2 regions of the Arthrobacter sp. B3I9 genome follow, and region 2 is predicted to be linked to the other one. Evidence: riboswitches for the same ligand, from Rfam matches in the RefSeq annotation. Region 2 holds a riboswitch; the other holds the start of a gene.

Region 1 (11,792 bases), 2.9 Mb from region 2:
GATCCCGGTACTCCGGGTCCTGCCCGGCGTTTTCCTTCAACAGCCGCTCGTGCCAGTCCGGGGCGCGGCGGCGGACCTTCAACCCCCCGGGCAGCAGACCCTCACGCTTCAGGCTGGTCGCCACGCAGCCCTCCATCACGGAGTAGATGTGCAGCAGGCCCTCCCGGATCTCCTCCGGGGTACGGCTGTCTTCCTCGTTGACCCGCATCACGTCGCTGATGCCCAGCCCCGTTTCCCGGCAGTGTTCCAGCAACTCCGCAGCCGTCCGGAACGGCAGCGGCAGTTCCTTCTTGGACTCCTCGAGCTCCTGCTGCGCGGCGTCCTCCTCGCCCTCACGGATGATGAACCCGCCGCCCACCGAGAAAAACGTCGCGCTGTGCAGCACACCGCCCCCGGCATCGGACACCGTGAACGTCATGCCGTTGGTATGCCGCGGCAACACCGTCAACGGCCGCAGCACCATGTCCTTCACCCCATAAGGCAAGGAAACAGCACCGGCCAGCTGCAGCAACCCGCTCTCCGCGATCGCCGCCAGCCGGTCCTCCACCTCCTCCGGCAGGATCAGCTCCGGATGGAACCCCTCCAACCCCAGCAGGATCGCCGTCATCGTCCCATGCCCATGCCCCGTCGCGGCCAGCGACCCAAAAAGGTCCACCCGCAACGACGCCACCTCCGCAAGCTTGCCCAGGGATTTAAGTTCCTCCGCAAACACAGCGGCAGCCCGCATCGGCCCCACAGTATGCGAACTGGACGGACCTATGCCGATAGAAAAAAGATCAAAGACGCCAACAGCCATGTGCATGTCCTATCTGAAAGTACGTATCGAGTTGGCAGTTCGCACCAATGTTCTTTGGAAACACTGCCGCGAACTGCCATCTCGACGACGTTTTAGCGGCCCGGGTAGAGCGGGCCGGCGGTGGCGTTCACAGCTCGCCGCCGTTTTTGGAGGCGTAGTCGTGGGCAGAGAGCAGCGGTCCGTCGGATTCGGCGGCCACCTTGAAGAGCCAACCGGCACCGTAGGGATCACTGTTGATCAGCGCAGGGTCGTCGACGACGGCGGGATTGATCTCCGTAACCTCGCCGGTGACCGGGGCATACAGATCGGAGACGGACTTGGTGGACTCCACCTCGCCGCACGTCTCCCCCGCCGTTACAGCCGAGCCGACCTCGGGCAGGTCCACGTAGACAATGTCACCCAGGGCATCCGTGGCCACGGCCGAGATGCCGATGGACACAATGTTCGACCCGGTGTTGCCGGAGTCCCGCGCAACCCACTCATGCTCGGCGGAGTACTGCAGTTCAGGGGCAACCTTTGCCATGTGCTTTTTCCTTAAATTTTGTATGTAAAGAGTGAGGGAGCGTCCGGGGTGAAGGACTACTTTGCGCGCTTGTAGAACGGCAGGGTGACCACCTCGAACGGCTCGCTCTTGCCGCGCAAGTCGATCTCAAGCGCCGTGCCCGGTTCAGTGAAGGCGACGTCCACGTAGGCCATCGCTACCGGGTAGCCCAGACTAGGGCTGGGCTGGCCGGACGTGACTTCGCCGACGACGCTGCCGTCTTTGAGAACCGGGTAGTGGCCGCGCCCGGCCCGGCGCCCGAGGCCTTTGAGGCCCACCAGTTTGCGGCCGGCCGTGGCTCCGGCACCGGCTGCCTTCTTGGCGGCCAGCGCAGCCTTGCCGACAAAGTCGCCCTCCTTGGACAGCGCGACGACGGGGCCAAGCCCGGCGGCGAAAGGATCACCTTCGAGGGAAAGTTCGTTGCCGTACAGCGGCATGCCCGCTTCGAGGCGGAGGGAATCGCGGGAGGCGAGCCCGGCGGGCGTCAGCTCGCCGTCCTCGGCGACGGCGAGAAGCGCCTGCCAGAGGGCGGCAGCGTCGTCGTTCGGAACGAAGATCTCGAAGCCGTCTTCACCGGTGTACCCGGTCCGCGCGAGCAGCAGCTCCTGGCTGGTGCCGCCGGAGAGGACGGGGACCTCGACGGCGGCGTAGTACTTGAGGCCGGTGACGAGACTGTGCTGCGCGGCCGGAACCAGGCGGAGCAGGATCTCTTCGGCCTTGGGCCCCTGCACGGCAATCAGCGAGGTCCCGGCGGAGGCATCCTGCACGGTGACGTCGAAGTTGGCTGCACGCTCGGCCAGGGCTGCTGCCACGGTCTTGGCGTTGCCCGCGTTCGGGACCACCAGGAACTTGTCCGTACCGTCGGCCGCCGCGGGCCGCCGGTAAGTGATGAGGTCGTCGATGATGCCGCCGTCCTCGTTGCAGATGAGCGAGTACTTGGCCTTGCCCACCGCCATCGCGGAGATTTTACCCACGAGGGCGTAGTCGAGGTATGCGGCGGCGTCCGGGCCGGTCACCCAGACTTCGCCCATGTGGGAGAGGTCGAACAGGCCTGCCGTCTTGCGGACTGCGTGGTGCTCGGCCAGCTCGGAGCTGTACTTCAGGGGCATCTGCCAGCCGCCGAAGTCCGTGAAGGACGCGCCGAGCTTCTTGTGCTCCTCGTACAGGGCCGTGTGGTTCTCAGTCATCAGCGGAGGCTCAGTTCTCGAACTCGGAAAGCGGCGGGCAGGAGCAGATCAGGTTGCGGTCCCCCGCGGCGCCGTCGATCCTGCCGACCGGCGGGAAGTACTTGTCCTGCCGGAGCGTGTGGACCGGGAAGACGGCCTGCTCGCGCGGGTACTGGCGGGCCCAGTCGGTGCTGATGACGGCGGCAGCCGTATGCGGGGAGTTGCGCAGCGGAGAGTCCTCCACGCTGAAATCACCGGCAGCAACCTGGTCGATCTCGGCACGGATGGAAATCATCGCCGTGATGAACCGGTCGATCTCGCCGAGGTCCTCGGACTCGGTGGGTTCGACCATCAGGGTTCCGGCCACGGGGAATGCGAGCGTGGGCGCGTGGAAGCCGTAGTCGATCAGGCGCTTGGCCACGTCTTCGGCGGTCACGCCGGTCTTGGCCGTGAGTTCACGCAGGTCCAGGATGCATTCGTGCGCGACAAGTCCGCCTTCGCCGGTGTAGAGCACCGGGAAGAAGTCGTTGAGGCGGGCCGCGACGTAGTTGGCCGCGAGCAGGGCCGACCTGGTGGCCTCGGTCAGCCCCTGGCCGCCCATCAGCTTCACGTATGCCCAGGAGATCGGCAGCACACCGGCGGAACCGTAACGCGAGGCCGAGATCGGGGTCCCGTCGGCGCCGTTTGCCGGATCCGCGGCGTTGCCGGGCATGAAGGGTGCCAGGTGGGCCTTCGCCGCGACCGGGCCGACGCCGGGTCCGCCGCCGCCGTGCGGGATGCAGAAGGTCTTGTGCAGGTTCAGGTGCGAAACGTCGCCGCCGAACTGGCCCGGCTGGGCGAGGCCAACGAGGGCGTTGAGGTTGGCACCGTCAATGTAGACCTGGCCCCCGGCGGCGTGGACCGCGTCGCAGACTTCGCGGACGTCGGCGTCGAACACCCCGTGGGTGGACGGGTAGGTGATCATGATGCAGGACAACGCATCCTGGTGGGCCTCGATCTTCGCCTGCAGGTCAGCGTGGTCGATGGTTCCGTCGGCGGCGGTGGCCACAACGACCACCTTCATTCCGGCGAGCACGGCAGAGGCGGCGTTGGTGCCATGGGCCGAGGCCGGAATCAGGCAGACGTTGCGCTGCTGGTCGCCGCGGGAGTGGTGGTAGCCGCGGATGGCGAGCAGCCCGGCGAGCTCGCCCTGGGATCCGGCGTTCGGCTGGATGGAAACCTGGTCGTACCCGGTGATCTCGGTCAGCTGGGCCTCGAGGTCCTCGATCAGTTCGCGCCAGCCGGCGGTCTGGGAGTCCGGCGCGAAGGGGTGGATGGAGGCGAACTCGGGCCACGAGATGGCTTCCATCTCAGCGGTGGCGTTCAGCTTCATGGTGCAGGAACCCAGCGGGATCATGGTGCGGTCCAGGGCCAGGTCGCGGTCCGAGAGCCGGCGGATGTAGCGCAGGAGCTGGGTCTCGGAGCGGTGCGTGTTGAAGACCGGGTGCTGCAGGTACGCGGAGGTCCGCTGCACGGTGGAGTCCAGCCCGAAGGCTGAACCGTCGGTGACGACAGCCGCACCGAAAGCGGCAACGACGTCGGCGACGATGGCCGCCGTCGTGGCTTCATCGGCGGAAATGCCCACAGTGTCCGCGTCGATGCCCCGCAGGTTGATGCCCCTGGCCTCGGCAGCGGCGAGAACCTCTTCGGCCTTGCCGGGAACGGAGACGGTGACGGTGTCGAAGAAGCTGGTGTGCAGCACGTCCAGGCCGGCGGCCTTGAGCGAGGCGGCAATTGTCTTGGCGTGGCCGTGGGTGGTTTCCGCGATCGCCTTCAGCCCGTCGGGGCCGTGGTAGACGGCGTAGAACGAGGAGACGATGGCCAGGAGCGCCTGGGCGGTGCAGATGTTGGAGGTGGCCTTCTCGCGGCGGATGTGCTGCTCGCGGGTCTGGAGCGCGAGGCGGTAGGCGGGGACGCCGGCGTTGTCCTTGGAGACTCCGACGAGTCGTCCGGGCATGGACCGTTCGAGGCCTTTCTGGACGGCCATGTAGGCGGCGTGCGGGCCGCCGAAGAACAGCGGCACGCCAAAGCGCTGTGCGGAGCCGACGGCGATGTCTGCCCCCTGCTCACCCGGAGGGGTGATCAGGGTCAGGGACAGCAGGTCCGCGGCGACGGTGACGAGGGCGCCGCGCTCCTTGGCGTCCGCGATCACGGCGGTGTGGTCGAAGACGCGGCCGGAGACGCCGGGCTGCTGCAGCACCACGCCGTTGATGACACCTTCTGGCAGTCCCTTGGACAGATCCGCGACCTCCACCTCGAAGCCGAGCGCCTCGGCCCGGCCCCGGACGATCGCGATGGTCTGCGGCAGGCAGTCGGCATCCAGGACAGTCTTGCCGTCGCGCGCCTCTTTGTTCTTATTGGCCCTGCGCATCATCAGCACGGCCTCGGCCACCGCGGTGGCTTCGTCGAGCAGGGACGCGTTGGCGATCGGCAGGCCCACGAGATCCTGGACCATGGTCTGGAAGTTCAGCAGCGCCTCGAGCCGGCCCTGCGAGATTTCCGGCTGGTAGGGCGTGTACGCCGTGTACCAGGCGGGGGCCTCGAGGATGTTGCGCCGGATCACGGCGGGGGTGAGGGTGTCGTAGTAGCCCTGGCCGATCATCTGGACGGCGGTCTTGTTCTTGGCGGCCAGCTTGCGCAGCTCGGCGAGAACCTCGACTTCACTCAGGGCCGCGGCGAGCTGCAGCGGGAAGTCCTGCCGGATGTCCTTCGGAACAGCGGTGTCCACAAGGGCATCAACGGTGTCGTAGCCGACAGCCTTCAGCATGGTGTCGATGTCGGAGGCCCGGCGCGCGCCGATATGCCGGTCAACGAAGGATGAGGAGGCTGGGGTAACAGTCACAAGGAACTCCATAATTCAGGCGGCGCAGGGTACGCCGCAGTGATTCGGGTTCCTCCCCGCTCTGTATTGGACCTGAGAGTTTCCGCGCGACCACGCTTCATGGTTCCGCTTGCACCGTCGGTGAGCACAGCGTGTCAGGGACAGCCTGCTGCTTTCCAGAGTTGCCTTGCCGCGGCGGTACATGGGCCTGAGAGATTCCTGGGGAGGATTTGCTCCTACGGCGCCTGCTTGTACCTACTTGCAGGACTCTCCCGCCGCAGATCAAATGGCATATTCAGTTGCTCATGACCATAGTCACAGCTTCCATTGTCCTATGCCCGGCACCGCTCCGCAAACCAACTGTCGGCCGCGCAACCGCGTCCCTGCGAGGCTCAGGCACCGGTGCCGTGCGGTCGCGAATTCACCGAAGCGCTGCGGTTCCGCCCGGAAAGGTCAGCCCGAAGTTCCGGCGAGCTCGCCCGGTTTCGGCGGCCCCGGCGACGGCGGAAGCAGCCGTCAGCCGCGCAGCCGCTCGACGGCGGCGAGCAGGCTTTCGACGTCGTCCTCCACTTCCGGGAGCGGGCCGCCGGGGCCGCGGGCCAGCATGGCGCTGAAATACAGGCCGTCCCCCATATAGAGAACGGCTTTCGCCATGCCCGGCCCCACGTCGGCCGCCAGGAGCTCCAGCCAGTTGGCCTGGGCGGCGGCGATCCGCTGCAGGGTTTCCTGATGGGCCACCTCGGCCAGCCGGGTCGCGGCCACGAAGACGCGGTCCAGCCCAGTATCGGCCCAAACCGAGGACTTGATGAAGTACGCGGCGGCTCCTTCGGGGGCTCCGGCCATGGCTGCGAGGTCCGCCGCGAGGAGCCGGTCCAGCCGTTCCAGCAGGACAGAGACCATGGCCTCCTTGGTCGGAAAGTGGTACAGCAGCCCGCCCTTGGAAACACCGGCCCGCCGGGCCACGGCATCGAGCGTGGCTGCGCGTTCGCCCTCTTCGATGAGCAGCGACTCAAAGGCGTCGAGGACTGCCTCGCGGGCAACGGGTTGTCTGGCCATGCGTTCCATCATGCCTCGCCGGGAGGCGTTTCTTAACTGTACCGTCCAGACGGTACAGTTAAGAGCATGAGCAACACGTTCCTGACTGCCGGCAGCCCGACCAGTGCGGCCCTTCGCCCGCGGGCGCCGTGGCGGGACTGGCTGGCGCTGTCCCTGCTGATGTTCCCGGTCCTCCTGGTTGCCGTGGACAACACGGCGCTCACGTTCGCGCTGCCCGCCATCGCACGCAGCCTCGATGCCTCCGGCGTGCAGCTCCTCTGGATTGTGGACGCCTATCCCATGGTCCTGGCCGGTCTCCTCGTGGCCATGGGCAGCCTCGGTGACCGGATCGGACGCCGGCGGCTGCTGTTCATCGGCGGCACCGGTTTCGCCGCCGTCTCGGCCGCAACGGCGTTCGCGCCCAGCGCCGAAGCGTTAATCGCCGGCCGGGCAGCACTCGGATTTTTCGGCGCCATGCTGATGCCCTCTACGCTGTCCCTGATCCGCAACATCTTTCCCGAGCCCAACCGCCGCCGGCTTGCTGTCGCCATCTGGGCTGCAGGGTTCTCCGGCGGTGCCGCGTTGGGTCCCATATTCGGCGGCTGGCTCGTGGAGCACTTCTGGTGGGGCGCCGTCCTGCTGGTCGCGGTCCCGATCATCCTGCCGCTGCTGGCCCTAGGCCCCTTCCTGGTTCCGGAATTCCGCGATCCCAACCCGGGCCGCGTGGACGTCCCCAGCATCATCCTGTCCCTGACGGTGATGGTGCCGGTGGTCTTCGGCATCAAGGAGCTGGCCACCCACGGCACGTCCCCGGTGCCACTGGCCGCGATCGGCGTCGGCCTGCTCATGGGGTACGTCTTCGTGCGGCGGCAGCGTGCCCTCCTGCGGGACGGCCGGAAGCCCCGCCCGGGCGGGACCCCGTCGGGCACAGCCGCACCGTTGCTGGACGTCAGCCTTTTCGGCAACCGGGTCTTCAGCACGGCCATTACAGCGAACGTCCTGGCCCTGTTTTCGTTCAACGGCTTCATTCTTTTCCTCGCCCAGCACCTGCAACTGCTCGAGGGCCAGTCGCCGTCGGAGTCCGGCGCCGCCATGGTACCGGCGCTGATTGCCACCGTGGCAGCCGGCCTGCTGGTGGTGCCGCTGGTGCGGAAGGTCCGGCCGGGATTCGTCGTGGCCGGCGGCCTGCTGCTGAGCGGCACGGGCTACAGCATCGTGGCCTTCGGTGACCACGGCCACGGACCTGCCCTGCTGCTGGCAGCACTGCTGATCCTTTGCCTGGGCGTCGGCGCCGCGGAGACCATCTCGAACGACCTGATTCTCGGCGCTGCACCCGCGGAGAAATCCGGCGCGGCGGCAGCAGTGTCCGAGACCGGTTATGAGATCGGGTCCCTGCTGGGCACGGCCATCCTCGGATCCATCCTGACCGCCTCCTACCAGGGGAACCTCCGGCTTCCGGACGGCGTCGGGGAAGCAGCCCCGGCGGAGGCGGTAGCCCAGGCCAAGGAAACGCTGGCCGGCGCCGTGGACCTGGCCCAGACCCTTCCCGGCCCGCTGGCGGAGGCGGTGACCGCTGCGGCGGGGGCCGCCTTCGATTCCGGCGTCCACATTACGGCGGCCATCGCACTGGTGCTGATGGCGGGCGCTTCGGTGCTGGCCGCCGTCGTCCTCCGCAAGGTACCGACGGCGGGATAGCAGGGCTGGAAGTCTGCTGCCCTCGACAAACGCCCTGAGGGCGTCCAGCAGGTCGGACGTGCCTTGCTTGCGCCCGGCGACCTGTGCCTGGTCGCTTTCCCGGGTGCCGGTGAAAAACGCCCCCTGCTCGGTCAGGGCCAGCACGGTACCCTCGCCGTCGGGCTCGAACTCGAGTGTGCTGAGCGAAACGGACACGCGTTGCCCGTCCAGGAGCATCTCGTAGGTGAAAACGATCCGTTCATCCTCCACGATGTCGTGGTAGATGGCCTGCATCTCGGAAACGAAGCCGCCTTCAGGACCGCCGATGTCCGTTTCGCGGCCGCCCACCCGAAAGTCCAGGCTGGACTCGCCTTGGTGCCACTCGGGCGGGCCGCCGAACCATTTTTTCTTCTTCGCATGATCCGCGAAGGCCTGGAAGACTGTTGAAGGCGGGGCGTTGAAGCTGCGCTCCAGGCTGAAGCTCGCGTGTGTGATGGGGGTGCTCATGGCTGACTCCTTTGGGCCGAATCATTGGCGCGGCTGAGTTCCCGTTTGTTAGGCCACACACTTAGGTATTCGCCGCCTCCTCGCCGGATGTCAAGGGTTAAACGCCAAGCGCCCGACGCCGGGGGGACCCTGGCGCGGGCGCTTGGATGAGTGGGGCTTGAGCGTTAGCGGGCTACTTCTTGCTCTCCGCGGCGGTGACGTTGGCGGTGGCGCGCATGGTCTCCGCGTTGACCATCCAGGCGAACTGCTCAAGCTTGGCGATGAACGCGTGCAGCAGGTCCGCCGTCGTGGGATCCTCTTCATCCACCTCGTCATGGACCTTGCGCATGGTGCCGACAGCAGCATCAAGGGCCGCGACGATCTTGTCGATGGCGTCCTTGGTGTTGATCAGGCCGGCCGGGAACTCGGGGAGGGACGTGGATTTGGCGACGGTCGAGCTGCGGCCGTCCGGCAACGCGTGCAGGGCGCGCATGCGCTCGGCCATTTCATCCGCGAAGGCCCGGGCCGCTTCGATGATTTCATCCAGCTGCAGGTGCAGGTCACGGAAGTTTGTCCCCACAATGTTCCAGTGTGCCTGCTTGCCCTGGACGTGCAGTTCGATCAGGTCCACGAGCACTGCCTGGCAATTGGCGGTGAGGGTAGGTGAAGCTTTCATGCGTCCTCCTGAGTAGGTCCGTTACCGTTTGGCCGGCGCCGCTAGGGCCGATGCTACCGACGCTACCCCAGCGGGATACCGACGGCGACCGGCACTCCGGAATTTCTCAGTCAGCTTACTAAGTCGGCTTACTACCGCTCCTGCGGACGGTCCTAGACGGCGTGGTTGAGCCGCGGCATCGACGGGAAGATGGTCCGGGTGATGCCTCCGGAGGTGGCATCTGCCAGTTGGGACAGGTAGTCGTTGCGGCGCCGCGGCGTGATGCGCGACTGCGGCTCGAAGCTCTGTTCAGGATCGTCCGCATAGTGGGCCGTCAGGCCGTCGCGCATGAGGCGGATGGCCTCGGAGCGCTGCTGGGAGACTGCCGCGTGGGTGGAGCCCAGTTCCGCAGCCAGTTCCTTTACTGTCCTGTCGCCGAAATAGATTTCCTCCACCACGTAGCGCATCCGTTCCGGGAGCGACTTCACCGCCGCGCGGAGGTACTGCAGCCGCTCGTCCGCCAGCACGGAGTGCTCAGGGGACAGCGTTTGCGCTGCCAGCGTGTCTACGACTGATTCATCAAGGGGAGTCAGCGTGCGGGACGCGTCGGCCAGGGCGGCCTCGACAACGCTCTGCTGCACGCCGAGGGAGGAGGCGATCTCGTCAACCGTCGGGGTTCGTCCGAGAGCGGCCGCGAGGGTCTCCTGCACGGACATGGTTTCCTTGATCCGCCGCCGCGCCGAACGGGTGGCCCAGTCGCTTGCCCGCATCTCGTCGGCGAAGGCACCTACGATGCGCCGGCGGGCGAACGCCCCGAAGGGCACGCCCAGGTCCGGGTCAAAGGAGTCGGCGGACGTAATCAGGGCGACGGCGCCCGCTGACGCCAGGTCGTCACGCGAAAGGTGCGACGCCTTAGAGCACAAATCTGAAACGAGGTAGCCCACCAGCCGAAGGTGCTGTGTGACGAGCTCGTTGCGTTCCGCGCGATTCAATGTTGTCCCCCTGAGACCGGATCCGGACCTTAAAAACACCGAGAGCTGCACCCGCAAACGGTCCCTCACTCCCCCCAAGGGAGGCGGTGTTCGATATCCGGGCGCAGCACCCATTGCAGGAAACTTATCACCCTAACAACCCGTACCTGTACGCTCAGGAAAAAGCTTGGCTGAAACTGCGGTAACACTGTTTTGGCGGCAGCGGAAACACGAGGGGGCGCATGGGTGCGACTGATCTTTCGGCAGCTCTCTGGCAGGAGCGGCGCGGGCTCGAACTGCTTTTGTTCAGGCTCGAAACACAGCGATTGCACATCGAGGCCGGGAACCTTCACTGGCTCGGTTTTACCACTTCCGAAGTGGAGAATGTCCTGGACCGCCTGCGGTTTGAAGCCCTGGCCCGCAGCGTCGAGTCGGCCGCTGCGGCGGCGGAGTGGGGACTGCCGGCCCAGGCCTCACTGGTGGAATTGATCAGGGCGGCACCTGAGGGCCCCTCGGCCGAGATCCTGCAGGAACATCGCGCCGCCCTAGGGGACCTGCTCCGCCGGCTTGGCGATGCCGCGCGCGCCGGCGAACAGCTCCTGCGGAAGCTGGCCCGGCAGGGATCTTCCGGTACGACGCCGGGAGGCGCAGCGGGAACGGGACCCGGCGCGGACTCGGCCGAGATCCTCGACCAGCTGGCCATGGCCGCTAATATCGAACGGGCCCTGACCGTGGTGCAGCGGACCCCGCAGCCCCTGCTGAGCGATTACCTCGACGGCGAACAGCGCTAGCGGGAGGGGTCCGGGGGCACCAGCCCCCGGAGGGCGTCCTCAGTCTCCTGGCCGGCCCCCGCGCCCGATTCTGCCGCGGCAAGGTTTGCGGCGGCAATGGCCTCGATGACTTCCTTGCGCTGGATCCGAACGCCGCGGGGTGCCTCGATGCCTATCCGGACGCCGTCGCCGCGGCCCTCCAGAACCGTGATGACGATGCCGTCGCCGATCATGATCTGTTCGCCCGGCTTGCGTGTGAGTACCAGCATGCTCTCAATGTACCCTTCACGGGGTCGAGCTGAAGACGCATGGGCGCGTGGAGCCGTCGGCAGGGATCCGTGGCTGCCGTTGGGCTGCGGACCGAGCAGCCTGAACCTGCGGTCGGTATCCGGACTCTTTGGGCTCCGGCGTAAAGGGCGGCCTCACCAGAAGTGGGCGACGTCGACCACCAGGCGGGTTCCGGCGTCGGGCCCCTCCAGCGTGAAGACGCGGAACGGCAACCGGGCGCGGACACCGAGCCCAAGGTCCGTGTACCCTTCGAAGCTGCCGGCCCAAGCCACCTGCCGGAACGTCTGATAGCCGGTCACGTTGCTGAGCTCGTTCTTGTCCGGCGGGTTGTAGGTGGCGCTTCCGGTGTCATCGTAGGCCGGAGAATTCACAGTCACCTGGAGGAAGGCCTGGCCCCGCAGCGGCACTGCGAAGCCGGAGCCGCCCTGCGTCACCTGCGGAACGTAGCGGACGTTGTAGCCGGCCACAGTACCGCTGAGATCGATCACCAGCCGGTCGAAGCAATAATGCTGGCCGGTACGCACGTTCGTGACCCTCGCCTGGCTCATCG
Region 2 (11,792 bases):
GTGCTGCGCCTGGTGTCAGGCTTCTCCGGGGAACCGTCCCCCGATCAGGCGCGTCATGTTCTCGGCTGTGGCAAGAAGGGGTTCCACCCACGCCTCGCACGTCTCGCGCGGCATCCGCAGAGTCGGACCGCTGATGGTCACCGCGCCCACCAGGGCGGCCGCAGAGTCGAAAACCGGGGCCGACAGGCCGGAAGCGCCGTCTTCACGTTCACCGACCGTGATGGCGAATCCGTCGGTCCGGGTCTTCTTCACCGCCATTTCCAGGTCCTCGGAGCTGGTGATCGTGGAATCGGTGATCGGTTCCAAGGGATCCCGCATGACGGCATCCATGAGTTCGGTATCCCAGGCCAGCAGGACGCGCCCGGCGGATCCGGCATGAAGAGGGAGGATTTTGCCGAGATGCATCTCGCGGCGGAGCGCGTGGCGGGTTTCGGCCATGGCGACGCACACACGGTAATGCTGTTCGGCCTTGAAGAAGCAGGCGGTTTCGCCCGTGCTGTCCCGCAGCGTCTTCAGTAGCGGGCCGATGATGTCCAGGACTTCCATTCCGCGGGTGGCTGGGGCAGCCCAGTACGCCATCCGAACGCCGATCCGGAACCGGTCGTCCACCCGGTCGATGAATCCATGCCCCACCAGGTTGCCCACCAGGCGTTGCACAGTGGAGGTCGGAAGGCCGGTCGAGTCGCGGATTTCGGCCAGCGTCAGCTCGGGCCGGGCGAGCGAGAAGGAATCCAGGATGTCACTGATCTTGGCCAGTACAAGCAGAGGGGCGGGCCCTTGGTTCGTGGGAGTAACCATGGGCCAATTCTATGGTCGGCCCGCATCGCTTTGCGGACAGCGAAGGCACTCAGGCTAGGCCAGGCGTTCCGCCAGTCCTTTCCTGAGGTATTCGATGGCTTCACTGACCCGGCGGGGCGTGTGCACCGCGGCGGGATACACCGCATGGATGTCCGCTGCGGGCGTCGGCACATCCGCCAGGACCTGCTGCAGCTGCCCCTGCCGCAGCAGCGGGTTCACGTGCCAGCTGGAGCGCATGATGAGTCCAAGGCCCTGAAGGCACCATCCGGTGACGACCTCTCCGTCGTCGCTGACCATATTGCCGTTCACCCGCACGTTTTGTTCCCGGCCCTCGGATCCGAACCGCCAGACCGCGTAGTCGCTGCTGTCCTGCCGGAGGACGATGCAGTTGTGCTGTTCAAGATCGGCCACTGCGGTGGGCCGGCCCACGGTGTCCAGGTACTGCGGGGCCGCGCACACCACCCTGCGGCTCTCCGCGAGGCGTTTGGACTTCAGCCGCGAGTCTTCGAGGCTGCCCACCCGGATGCCGATGTCGAAGCTTGTCCCTGCGATGTTCAGCGGAAGCGCGGACAGCTCAAGGTCAACCGAGACCCGGGGGTGCTCCCGCACGAACTCGCCGAGCAGCGGGGCGATGTGGATGCGGCCGAGGCCGATGGTGGAGTGCACGGCGATCCGTCCCTGCAGTTCGCCGTACTTCCGGGAAACCCCCTCCTCGAGGTCCGTTTTCTGTTGGAGGATTGACAGGGCCCCGGCGGCGTACTGCTCCCCTTCGGGCGTGAGCGTCAGTTTGCGGGTACTCCGCCGGACCAGCAGCACGCCGAGCCGGGACTCCAGCTGGGTCAGTCTTTTGCTGACGGCGGGGAGTGACTTTCCCCAGCTTCTGGCGGCATCCGTCAGGCTGCGCGAGCGGGAGATCTGCTCAAAGAACTCCAGGTCATCCACGCTGCCCAAATCCACTGCTGCTACTTCTTTCCCTGGGAGAAACAATGCCTTGCCGGAAAACCCCTGAATCCTGCCCTTCTTCATCCATACACTGGTGGAACAGAAGGTGCAACGCACTCCTCGGGTGCAACAGGCCGGCATCATTGCCCGACAAGAAAGTCTTCCGATGACACAGACTCATAAGATTGCCGTAATTGCCGGAGATGGAATCGGCCAGGAAGTGGTCCCGCAGGGGATGCGGGCACTGGAAGCCGCAGCGGAGGCCTTCGGATTCAGGCTCCAGACCACAGACTTCGACTTTGCCAACGGCGACTACTACCTCAAGCACGGAAAGATGCTGCCCGACAACTGGTTCGACCAGCTCAGCGGCTTCGACGCCATCTTCTTCGGCGCTGTGGGCTCCCCGGACACCGTCCCGGACCACATCTCGCTGTGGGGGAGCCTCCTGCAGTTCCGGCGCCACTTCGACCAATACGTCAACCTGCGGCCCGTGAAGCTGCTGGCCGGCGTGAAGAGCCCGCTGGCGGACCGGGTTCCCGGGGATATCGACTTCTACGTCGTCCGGGAAAACACCGAAGGTGAATACTCCAGCGTCGGCGGCCGGATGTTTGAAGGGACCGACCGGGAAACGGTCATCCAGGAAACGGTCATGACCAGGACCGGCGTCGACCGCATCCTGAAGTACGCCTTCAACCTTGCCGACAGCCGCCCCAAGAAGCACCTGACGTCAGCCACCAAGAGCAACGGCATCGCCATCACCATGCCGTACTGGGACGAGCGGGTCGAGGCCATGGCGCAGAACTTCAGTGATGTCAGGACCGACAGCTACCACATCGACATCCTCACGGCGAACTTCGTGCTGCACCCGGAGAGGTTTGACGTCGTCGTGGCCAGCAACCTCTTCGGAGACATCCTGTCCGATCTGGGACCTGCGTGCACGGGAACCATCGGCATCGCGCCCAGCGGCAACATCAACCCCGAGCGTCGTTTCCCGAGCCTCTTCGAACCGGTCCACGGCTCAGCGCCGGATATCGCCGGAAAGGGCATCGCCAACCCCGTCGGCCAGATCTGGAGCGCAGCGATGATGCTGCAGCACCTTGGCGAAGATGCCGCGGCTGCCGCCGTTGTGCAGGCCTTCGAGAACGTCCTGGCAAGGGGAGGCGAAGCCCTCACCCCTGACCTGGGCGGCAACGGCAGCACCGAACTGCTGGGAAAGACCATCGCGGACGAGATCCGCACTGTAGCCGCGAACGGCTGACATCCGCGCCTGTGAGGTACCGGGGCGGTCTTGGTGGACCGCCGCGGCCGGGCCGCCGCGGTCTGCCAGACCTCTTCACCGGCGCCTTCGGGAGGCGCCACGTGCGGGCCCGTTTTTGCATCCGGCCCGTCCAGCAGGTAGAGTGTGAGCCGTGTCACCCACCAGTGGCACGGCTTATGATCTGCGGCGGGAGAGTCTTGCCGGTACGTTCAGCAGGCGCCGTAGGAGCAAATCCTCCCCAGGAATCTCTCAGGCCCACGTACCGCCGCGGCAAGGCAACTCTGGAAAGCAGTCCGGGAAACCGGGCTCACCGACGGTGCAAGCGGCGCGCTGCTGACAGCAGGCAAAGCAAAACTCTCAGGTCCAATACAGAGCGGGGAGGAACCCGAATCAACGTGGCGCACTGCGCCACCTGAATTATGGAGTTCCTCATATGACGGTTCAATCGTCCCCATCCACCTTCGCAGACCGCCACATCGGCGCCCGCCGCCAGTCCGACATTGACACCATGCTCAAGGCCGTCGGTTACGACAGCGTCGACGGCCTCGTTGACAGCGCGGTCCCCGAGTCCATCCGCCAGGAAAAGCCCCTCAGCCTTGACAGCGCCCTCAGCGAAGTCGAAGTGCTGGCCGAGCTGCGCAAGCTTGCCGCGAAGAACAAGACCGCTGTCCAGATGATCGGCCAGGGCTACTACGACACCGTCACGCCGCCGGTGATCCGACGCAACATCCTTGAAGCCCCGGCCTGGTACACGGCGTACACCCCCTACCAGCCGGAAATCTCCCAGGGCCGGCTCGAGGCGCTGCTGAACTTCCAGACCATGGTCCAGGACCTCACCGCACTGCCGGTCGCCAACGCGTCCCTGCTCGATGAAGCCACCGCAGTGGCCGAGGCAGTGCTGTTGATGCGCCGGGCGAACAAGAACAAGTCCGCCAAGGACGGCAAGACCGTCCTCGACGCCGACCTCCTCCCGCAGACCATCGCCATCGTGCTGGGCCGCGCTGAAGCCCTCGGCTTCGAGGTGGAGGTTGCGGACCTGTCCAAGGGATTGCCCGACGGCGACATCAACGGCGTGGTGCTCCAGCAGCCCGGCGTGTCCGGCCGTGTGTGGGACCAGTCCGGCGTCATCGCCGCGGCCAAGGACCGCGGCGCACTGGTCACCGTGGCCGCGGACCTGCTGGCCCTCACCCTGATCACTCCTCCGGGCGAACAGGGGGCGGACATCGCCGTCGGTTCCACCCAGCGCCTGGGTGTGCCGCTGTTCTTCGGCGGTCCGCACGCTGCCTACATGGCGGTCCGGAACGGCATGGAACGCACGCTCCCGGGCCGCATCGTCGGCGTCTCCAAGGACAACGCCGGCGTCCCCGCCTACCGCCTGGCGCTCCAGACCCGCGAGCAGCACATCCGCCGCGAGAAGGCCACGTCCAACATCTGCACCGCGCAGGCACTGCTGGCGATCGTCTCCTCGTTCTACGCCGTCTACCACGGCCCGGACGGGCTGAAGGCCATCGCCGAGACCGTCCACAACAACGCCCGTGCCCTGGCCGCCACGCTGAAGGTCGCGGGCCGGGAACTGGTCTGCGACTCGTTCTTCGACACCGTTACGGTCCGCGTGCCCGGCAAGGCCGACAAGGTCATCGCCGCCGCCGAGGCCCGCGGCATCAACCTGCGCCTCATCGATGCGGACACAGTTGGCGTGTCAGTCGATGAGACCACGACGCCGGAGATCCTCTCCGCGGTGGTCGTCGCCTTTGGCGCCGGTCCGGTCGTGGAGGCTGCAGGGTTCGAGTTGCCTGAGTCGGTGCTGCGCACCTCCACGTACCTGCAGCACCCGGTCTTCAACACGCACCGCTCCGAGACCCAGCTGCTGCGCTACATCCGGAAGCTCTCGGACCGCGACCTGGCCTTGGACCGCACCATGATCCCGCTGGGCTCCTGCACCATGAAGCTGAACGCCACCGCCGAGATGGAAGCCATCTCGTGGCCCGAGTTCGCCTCCATCCACCCCTTCGCGCCGGACTCCCAGACCGCCGGCTGGCGTGAACTCATTGCCGGACTCGAAGCCGACCTCGCCGAGATCACCGGGTACGACCAGGTTTCCATCCAGCCGAACGCCGGATCCCAGGGCGAGCTCGCCGGGCTGCTCGCCATCCGCGGCTACCACCACTCCCGCGGCGACCAGCAGCGCAACATCTGCCTGATCCCGGCCTCGGCCCACGGCACCAACGCCGCCTCCGCCGTGCTCGCCGGAATGAAGGTGGTTGTTGTGGCGACCGCCGCCGACGGAACCATCGACCACGCCGACCTGCAGGCCAAGATCGAGGCCCACAAGGACGTCCTCTCGGCGATCATGATCACCTACCCGTCCACGCACGGCGTGTACGACGCCGACGTCCGCGAAGTGTGTGACGCCATCCACGCGGCTGGCGGCCAGGTGTACGTCGACGGCGCCAACCTGAACGCCCTCGTCGGCCTCGCCCAGCCGGGCAAGTTCGGCGGCGACGTTTCGCACCTGAACCTGCACAAGACCTTCTGCATCCCGCACGGCGGCGGCGGACCCGGCGTCGGCCCGGTCGCGGCGAAGGCCCACCTGGCACCGTTCATGCCCGGTGACGCCAACAAGGCCGCACACGAAGCCGACGCTATCGAACCAGGAACTGGTGTCGCAATTTCGGCCTCGCGCTTCGGTTCAGCCGGCGTACTCCCGATTTCCTGGGCCTATGTGAAGCTCATGGGCGGCCAGGGACTGACCGAGGCGACCAAGTCCGCACTGCTGGCAGCGAACTACGTTGCCGCCCGGCTGGATGAGCACTTCCCGGTCCTCTACACCGGAGAGAGCGGCCTGGTGGCCCACGAATGCATCCTGGACCTCCGGGAACTGACGTCCCGCACCGGCGTGACGGCGGAGGACGTGGCCAAGCGCCTGATCGACTTCGGTTTCCACGCTCCCACGCTGTCCTTCCCGGTGGCCGGGACGCTGATGGTGGAGCCCACCGAGTCCGAGGACCTTGCCGAGATCGACCGCTTCATTGAAGCGATGATCACCATCCGGCAGGAAATCGACCAAGTGGCTGCCGGTGATTTCACTGTGGAAAATTCACCGCTGCGGAACGCACCCCACACCGCTGCCGCCGTCGTCGCCTCCGACTGGGACCGGGAGTACCCGCGTGAACAGGCCGTCTTCCCGGTCCACGCACTCCGGCAGGACAAGTACTTCCCGCCCGTCGGCCGCATCGACGGCGCGGCAGGGGACCGGAACCTGGTCTGCTCCTGCCCTCCGCTTTCTGATTTTGAGAACTAAGGATTCCTGATGACTGAGAACTACACCGCCCTCTACGAGCAGCACAAAATCGCAGGCGCCTCCTTCACGGACTTCGGCGGCTGGCAGATGCCCCTGAAGTACAGCTCCGAGCTGGCCGAGCACCACGCCGTCCGCAATGCCGCCGGTCTCTTCGACCTCTCGCACATGGGCGAAGTCTGGGTCACCGGCCCGGACGCCGCGGCCTTCCTGGACTACGCCCTGGCCGGAAAGCTGTCCGCGGTGGCGGTGGGCAAGGCCAAGTACTCGCTGATCTGCCAGGAAGACGGCGGCATCATCGATGACCTGATCACGTACCGCCCTGGTGAGGAGAAGTTCCTGGTGGTCCCCAACGCCGGCAACGCCGTGGTGGTCGCGGCGGCACTGGCCCAGCGGGCAGAAGGTTTCGACGTCGAGGTGCAGGACGTTTCCGCGGATACCTCCCTGATCGCCGTCCAGGGGCCGAAGGCCGAGGAGATCCTCCTGGCGCTGGTCCCGGCCGAGCAGCATTCGCTGGTGACCGAGCTGAAGTACTACGCCGCCGTGGAGGTGGGCATCACCGTCAACGGCACCGCCCAGGACCTGCTCGTGGCCCGCACCGGGTACACCGGCGAGGACGGTTTCGAGATCTATGTCCCCAACGAAGGCGCCGCCGGCCTGTGGGAGGCGCTGCTCGAAGCAGGCGCCGGCCACGGCCTCGTCCCCGCCGGGCTGGCCTGCCGCGACTCGCTCCGCCTGGAAGCCGGCATGCCCCTCTACGGCAACGAGCTTTCCCGCAACGGCAACCCATACGCCGCGGGCTTGGGCCCGGTCGTCTCGCTCGCCAAGGAGTCGGACTTCATCGGCAAGGCCATGCTGGCCGAGCTCAAGGCCCTGGGCGCCGGGTCCACTTCAGGCCGCAAGCTCGTGGGGCTCAAAGGCCTGGGCCGCCGGGCAGGGCGCAGCCACTACCCGGTCCTCAAGGACGGCAACGTCGTCGGCGAAGTAACCTCGGGCCAGCCCAGCCCCACGCTGGGGTACCCGATCGCCATGGCCTATGTCGACGTCGAATTCACCGAACCCGGCACGGCCCTGGACATCGATCTGCGCGGCAAACCAGAGCCCTTCGAAGTCGTCGCACTGCCGTTCTACAAGCGCTCGAAGTAAGTTTCTCCGGTCGGGTTCGGACCGGCAGACCGGACTTTTCACGCGTGCTGCTCCTTCGTCGCTTTGACGCACGCTTTCGAAAAGCCCGGCTCTGCCGGCCCTCCGATGCTCTCTCACCTTTCGCGGCGCTTGAGCCGACGCTCTCTCACCTTTCGCGCGTTCTGGGCGAACGCTCTCTCACCTTTCGCGGCGCTTGAGCCGACGCTCTCTCACCTTTCGCGCGTTCTGGGCGAACGCTCTCTCACTTTTCACACACCAGATTAAGGAAATGCACATGGCAAAAGTTATTGCTGAACTGAAGTACTCCGCTGAACATGAGTGGGTTGCTGTTGATGGGTCCGGGCCGGTGGGGATTGGGATCTCTGCTGTTGCTGCCGATGCCCTCGGTGACATTGTGTACGTGGACCTGCCCGAGGTCGGCTCGGCTGTGACGGCGGGGGAGACTTGTGGGGAGGTGGAGTCCACCAAGTCTGTCTCGGACCTGTACGCCCCGGTCACCGGCGAGGTTGTGGAGATCAACGATGACGTTGTCTCTGATCCTGCGCTGATCAACAGCGACCCCTATGGTGCCGGCTGGCTTTTCAAGGTCGCCGTGACCGAAGAGGGCCCGCTGATGTCCGGTGAAGAATACGCAGCAGCCAACGGCGGCGAGCTGTGAGCGCCGCAACGACGGGTACCGTCGCGTTCGAGCAGGTTGTTTCCCCGTCGCTGGACGCGGACCTTGCCGCGCTGGATCCCAAGATCGCTGGAAAGATCGACGACGAGCTGACCCGCCAGCGTGACGGGCTGGAGATGATCGCCTCGGAGAACCACACGGCCAGGGCGGTGATGCAGGCGCAGGGCTCGGTGCTGACCAACAAGTACGCCGAAGGTTATCCCGGCAAGCGCTACTACGGCGGCTGCGAGCACGTGGATGTGGTCGAGCAGCTGGCGATCGACAGGGTCAAGGCACTCTTCGGGGCCGAATACGCGAACGTCCAGCCGCACTCCGGTGCGCAGGCCAACGCCTCGGTGATGCACGCGCTGATCAAGCCCGGGGACACCATCATGGGCCTGAACCTGGCCCACGGCGGGCACCTGACCCACGGGATGAAGATCAACTTCTCCGGCAAGCTGTACAACGTGGTGCCGTACGGCGTCCGCGAGGACACCCATGCCGTGGACATGGCCGAGGTGGAGCGGCTGGCACAGGAGCACAAGCCCGCGCTGATCGTGGCCGGCTGGTCGGCGTACGCCCGCCAGCTCGATTTCGCCGCTTTCCGCCGGATCGCGGACTCGGTGGGCGCCTACCTGATGGTGGACATGGCCCACTTCGCCGGCCTCGTGGCCGCCGGGCTGCACCCCAGCCCGGTGCCGCACGCCCACGTCACCACCTCCACGACGCACAAGACTCTCGCCGGTCCGCGCGGCGGGATTATCCTGACCAACGACGCCGACATCGCCAAGAAGATCAACTCGGCAGTGTTCCCCGGCCAGCAAGGCGGCCCGCTGGAGCATGTCATCGCCGGGAAGGCAGTGGCATTCAAGATCGCCGCGTCGCCGGAGTTCAAGGAGCGCCAGGAACGTGTCCTGGCCGGCGCCCGGATCCTGGCCGAACGCCTGGTCCAGCCCGACGTCACGGCCAAGGGCATCTCCGTGGTCTCCGGCGGCACCGACGTGCACCTGGTCCTCGTTGACCTGCGCAGCTGCCAGCTCAACGGCCAGGAAGCCGAGGACCGCCTCGCGGAAATCGACATCACCGTCAACCGCAACGCCGTGCCCTTCGATCCGCGCCCGCCCATGGTCACTTCGGGCCTGCGGATCGGCACCCCGGCGCTGGCCACCCGCGGGTTCGGCGAAGCCGCCTTTGCCGAGGTGGCGGACATCATCGCCGAGGCCCTGATCGCCGACGCCGGCGCTGACCTGTCCGGTCTGCGGTCACGAGTAGAGGCACTCGCCGCCGCCCACCCGCTCTATCCTTCCGTCACGAACCTCGCCTGAGTGCGTTATTGCGGCTGGGTCCGCGTTGGCGGACCGGACTTTTCACGCGTGCTGGCTCGTTCCTCGCCTTGACGCACGCTTTCGAAAAGCCCGGCTCCGCCAACGCTCGCGCTTCCGTGACCTTTGGCGAGGGGAACCTCGGAGGGGGTGGGGCATCCGGCAGCATGCGTCTAAGGGAGCGTCACGTCCGCGCAGCGGGCGTCTTCGCGACCGAGCATGCAGAGGATGTCCCGCCACCTCCCCTCCCAACCCGACCACACTTCTAGTTAGGAACCCGGCTATGGCTGTTGGCGTCTTTGATCTTTTTTCTATCGGCATAGGTCCGTCCAGTTCGCATACTGTGGGGCCGATGCGGGCTGCCGCTGTGTTTGCTGAGGAACTTAAATCCCTGGGCAAGCTTGCGGAAGTGGCGTCGTTGCGGGTGGACCTTTATGGGTCGCTGGCCGCGACGGGGCATGGGCATGGGACGATGACCGCGATCCTGCTGGGGTTGGAGGGGTTTCATCCGGAGCTGATCCTGCCGGAGGAGGTGGAGGACCGGCTGGCGGCGATCGCGGAGAGCGGGTTGCTGCAGCTGGCCGGTGCTGTTCCTTTGCCGTATGGGGTGAAGGACATGGTGCTGCGTCCGTTGACGGTTTTGCCGCGGCATACCAACGGCATGACGTTCGCGGTGTCCGACGCCGGGGGCGGTGTGCTGCACAGCGCGACGTTTTTCTCGGTGGGTGGCGGGTTCATCATCCGTGAGGGTGAGGAGGACGCGGCGCAGCAGGAGCTTGAGGAGTCCAAGAAGGAATTGCCGCTGCCGTTCCGGACGGCTGCGGAGTTGCTGGAGCACTGCCGGGAAACGGGGCTGGGCATCAGCGACGTGATGCGGGTCAACGAGGAAGACAGCCGTACCCCGGAGGAGATCCGGGAGGGCCTGCTGCATATCTACTCCGTGATGGAGGGCTGCGTGGCGGCCAGCTTGAAGCGTGAGGGTTTGCTGCCCGGGGGGTTGAAGGTCCGCCGCCGCGCCCCGGACTGGCATGAGCGGCTGTTGAAGGAAAGCGCCGGGCAGGACCCGGAGTACCGGGATCCGAAGTACTGGCAGGAGTGGGTGAACCTGGTTGCCCTGGCGGTGAACGAGGAGAACGCCTCGGGCGGCCGGGTGGTCACCGCTCCGACGAACGGCGCGGCCGGGATCATTCCGGCGGTGCTGTATTACGCGCTGCATTTCGCGCCGGGGATGGACAAGGCCACGCAGGGTGACCGCGATGACGTCGTGGTGAGGTTCCTGCTGGCCGCCGGCGCGGTCGGGGTGCTCTACAAGGAGCAGGCGTCGATTTCGGGTGCGGAGGTCGGTTGCCAGGGTGAGGTGGGGTCGGCGTCGTCGATGGCTGCTGCCGGGCTGGCCGAGGTGATGGGCGGTACTCCGGCGCAGGTGGAGAACGCGGCGGAGATCGCGATGGAACACAACCTGGGCCTGACGTGTGACCCGATCGGCGGGCTGGTCCAGGTCCCGTGCATCGAGCGGAACGCGATCGCTGCGGCGAAGGCGATCAACGCCGCGAAGATGGCCCTCTGGGGTGACGGCACGCACCGGGTGTCCCTGGACGAGGTGATCATCACCATGCGTGAGACCGGCAAGGACATGAGCTCCAAATACAAGGAAACGGCCATGGGCGGCCTCGCCGTCAACGTCGTCGAATGCTGAAGGAAAGAGAACTATGACACTGGCACCAGAAGGCCGGAAGATGCTGCGCATCGAGCAGCGGAACGCGGCCACACCGGTGGAACGCAAGCCCGAATGGATCAAGGCCAAGGTCCAGATGGGCCCGGAGTTCGTGCAGCTCAAGAACCTGGTCAAGAAGGAAGGCCTGCACACCGTCTGTGAGGAGGCCGGCTGCCCCAACATCTTCGAATGCTGGGAAGACAAGGAAGCGACCTTCCTGATCGGCGGCTCCGAATGCACCCGCCGCTGCGACTTCTGCCAGATCGACACCGGCAAGCCCTCCCCGGTGGACATGTTCGAGCCGACCAAGGTGGCCCGCTCCGTGCAGTCCATGCAGCTGCGCTACGCCACCGTCACCGGCGTGGCCCGCGATGACCTCGCCGACGAGGGCGTCTGGCTGTACGCCGAAACGGTCCGCAAGATCCACGAACTGAACCCGGGCACCGGCGTCGAACTCCTCATTCCGGACTTCTCCGGGAAACCCGAACACATCGCGGCGATCTGCGACTCCAAGCCCGAGGTGTTCGCCCACAACGTCGAGACCGTGCCGCGGATCTTCAAGCGGATCCGCCCGGCCTTCCGCTACGACCGGTCGCTGGATGTGATCACGCAGGGCCGGAAGCTCGGCATGGTGACCAAATCGAACCTGATCCTGGGCA

The links. Region 2 has a riboswitch for glycine ahead of gcvP (aminomethyl-transferring glycine dehydrogenase). Riboswitches for the same ligand answer to the same signal wherever they lie in the genome.
Region 1: it holds a riboswitch for glycine, as region 2 does, so the genes downstream of both, gcvP (aminomethyl-transferring glycine dehydrogenase) here and gcvP (aminomethyl-transferring glycine dehydrogenase) in region 2, are expected to answer to the same signal.

What each region holds. Positions count from the first base shown of each region.
Region 1 is NZ_JAUSYO010000001.1:3,735,094-3,746,885, forward strand. It holds gene QFZ65_RS17270 (L-serine ammonia-lyase) at 1-796, opposite strand, end outside; gene gcvH (glycine cleavage system protein GcvH) at 924-1,319, opposite strand; gene gcvT (glycine cleavage system aminomethyltransferase GcvT) at 1,376-2,524, opposite strand; gene gcvP (aminomethyl-transferring glycine dehydrogenase) at 2,535-5,396, opposite strand; glycine riboswitch at 5,550-5,648, opposite strand; gene QFZ65_RS17290 (TetR/AcrR family transcriptional regulator) at 5,880-6,419, opposite strand; gene QFZ65_RS17295 (MFS transporter) at 6,486-8,093, shown strand; partial or broken gene QFZ65_RS19160 (SRPBCC domain-containing protein) at 8,175-8,579, opposite strand; gene QFZ65_RS17305 (Dps family protein) at 8,752-9,234, opposite strand; gene QFZ65_RS17310 (sigma-70 family RNA polymerase sigma factor) at 9,387-10,205, opposite strand; gene flgN (flagellar export chaperone FlgN) at 10,427-10,975, shown strand; gene QFZ65_RS17320 (carbon storage regulator) at 10,972-11,223, opposite strand; gene QFZ65_RS17325 (hypothetical protein) at 11,377-11,792, opposite strand, start outside.
Region 2 is NZ_JAUSYO010000001.1:814,703-826,494, forward strand. It holds gene QFZ65_RS03810 (IclR family transcriptional regulator) at 16-798, opposite strand; gene QFZ65_RS03815 (LysR family transcriptional regulator) at 853-1,755, opposite strand; gene QFZ65_RS03820 (tartrate dehydrogenase) at 1,907-2,998, shown strand; glycine riboswitch at 3,176-3,273, shown strand; gene gcvP (aminomethyl-transferring glycine dehydrogenase) at 3,432-6,299, shown strand; gene gcvT (glycine cleavage system aminomethyltransferase GcvT) at 6,309-7,442, shown strand; gene gcvH (glycine cleavage system protein GcvH) at 7,717-8,100, shown strand; gene glyA (serine hydroxymethyltransferase) at 8,097-9,422, shown strand; gene QFZ65_RS03845 (L-serine ammonia-lyase) at 9,703-11,115, shown strand; gene lipA (lipoyl synthase) at 11,129-11,792, shown strand, end outside.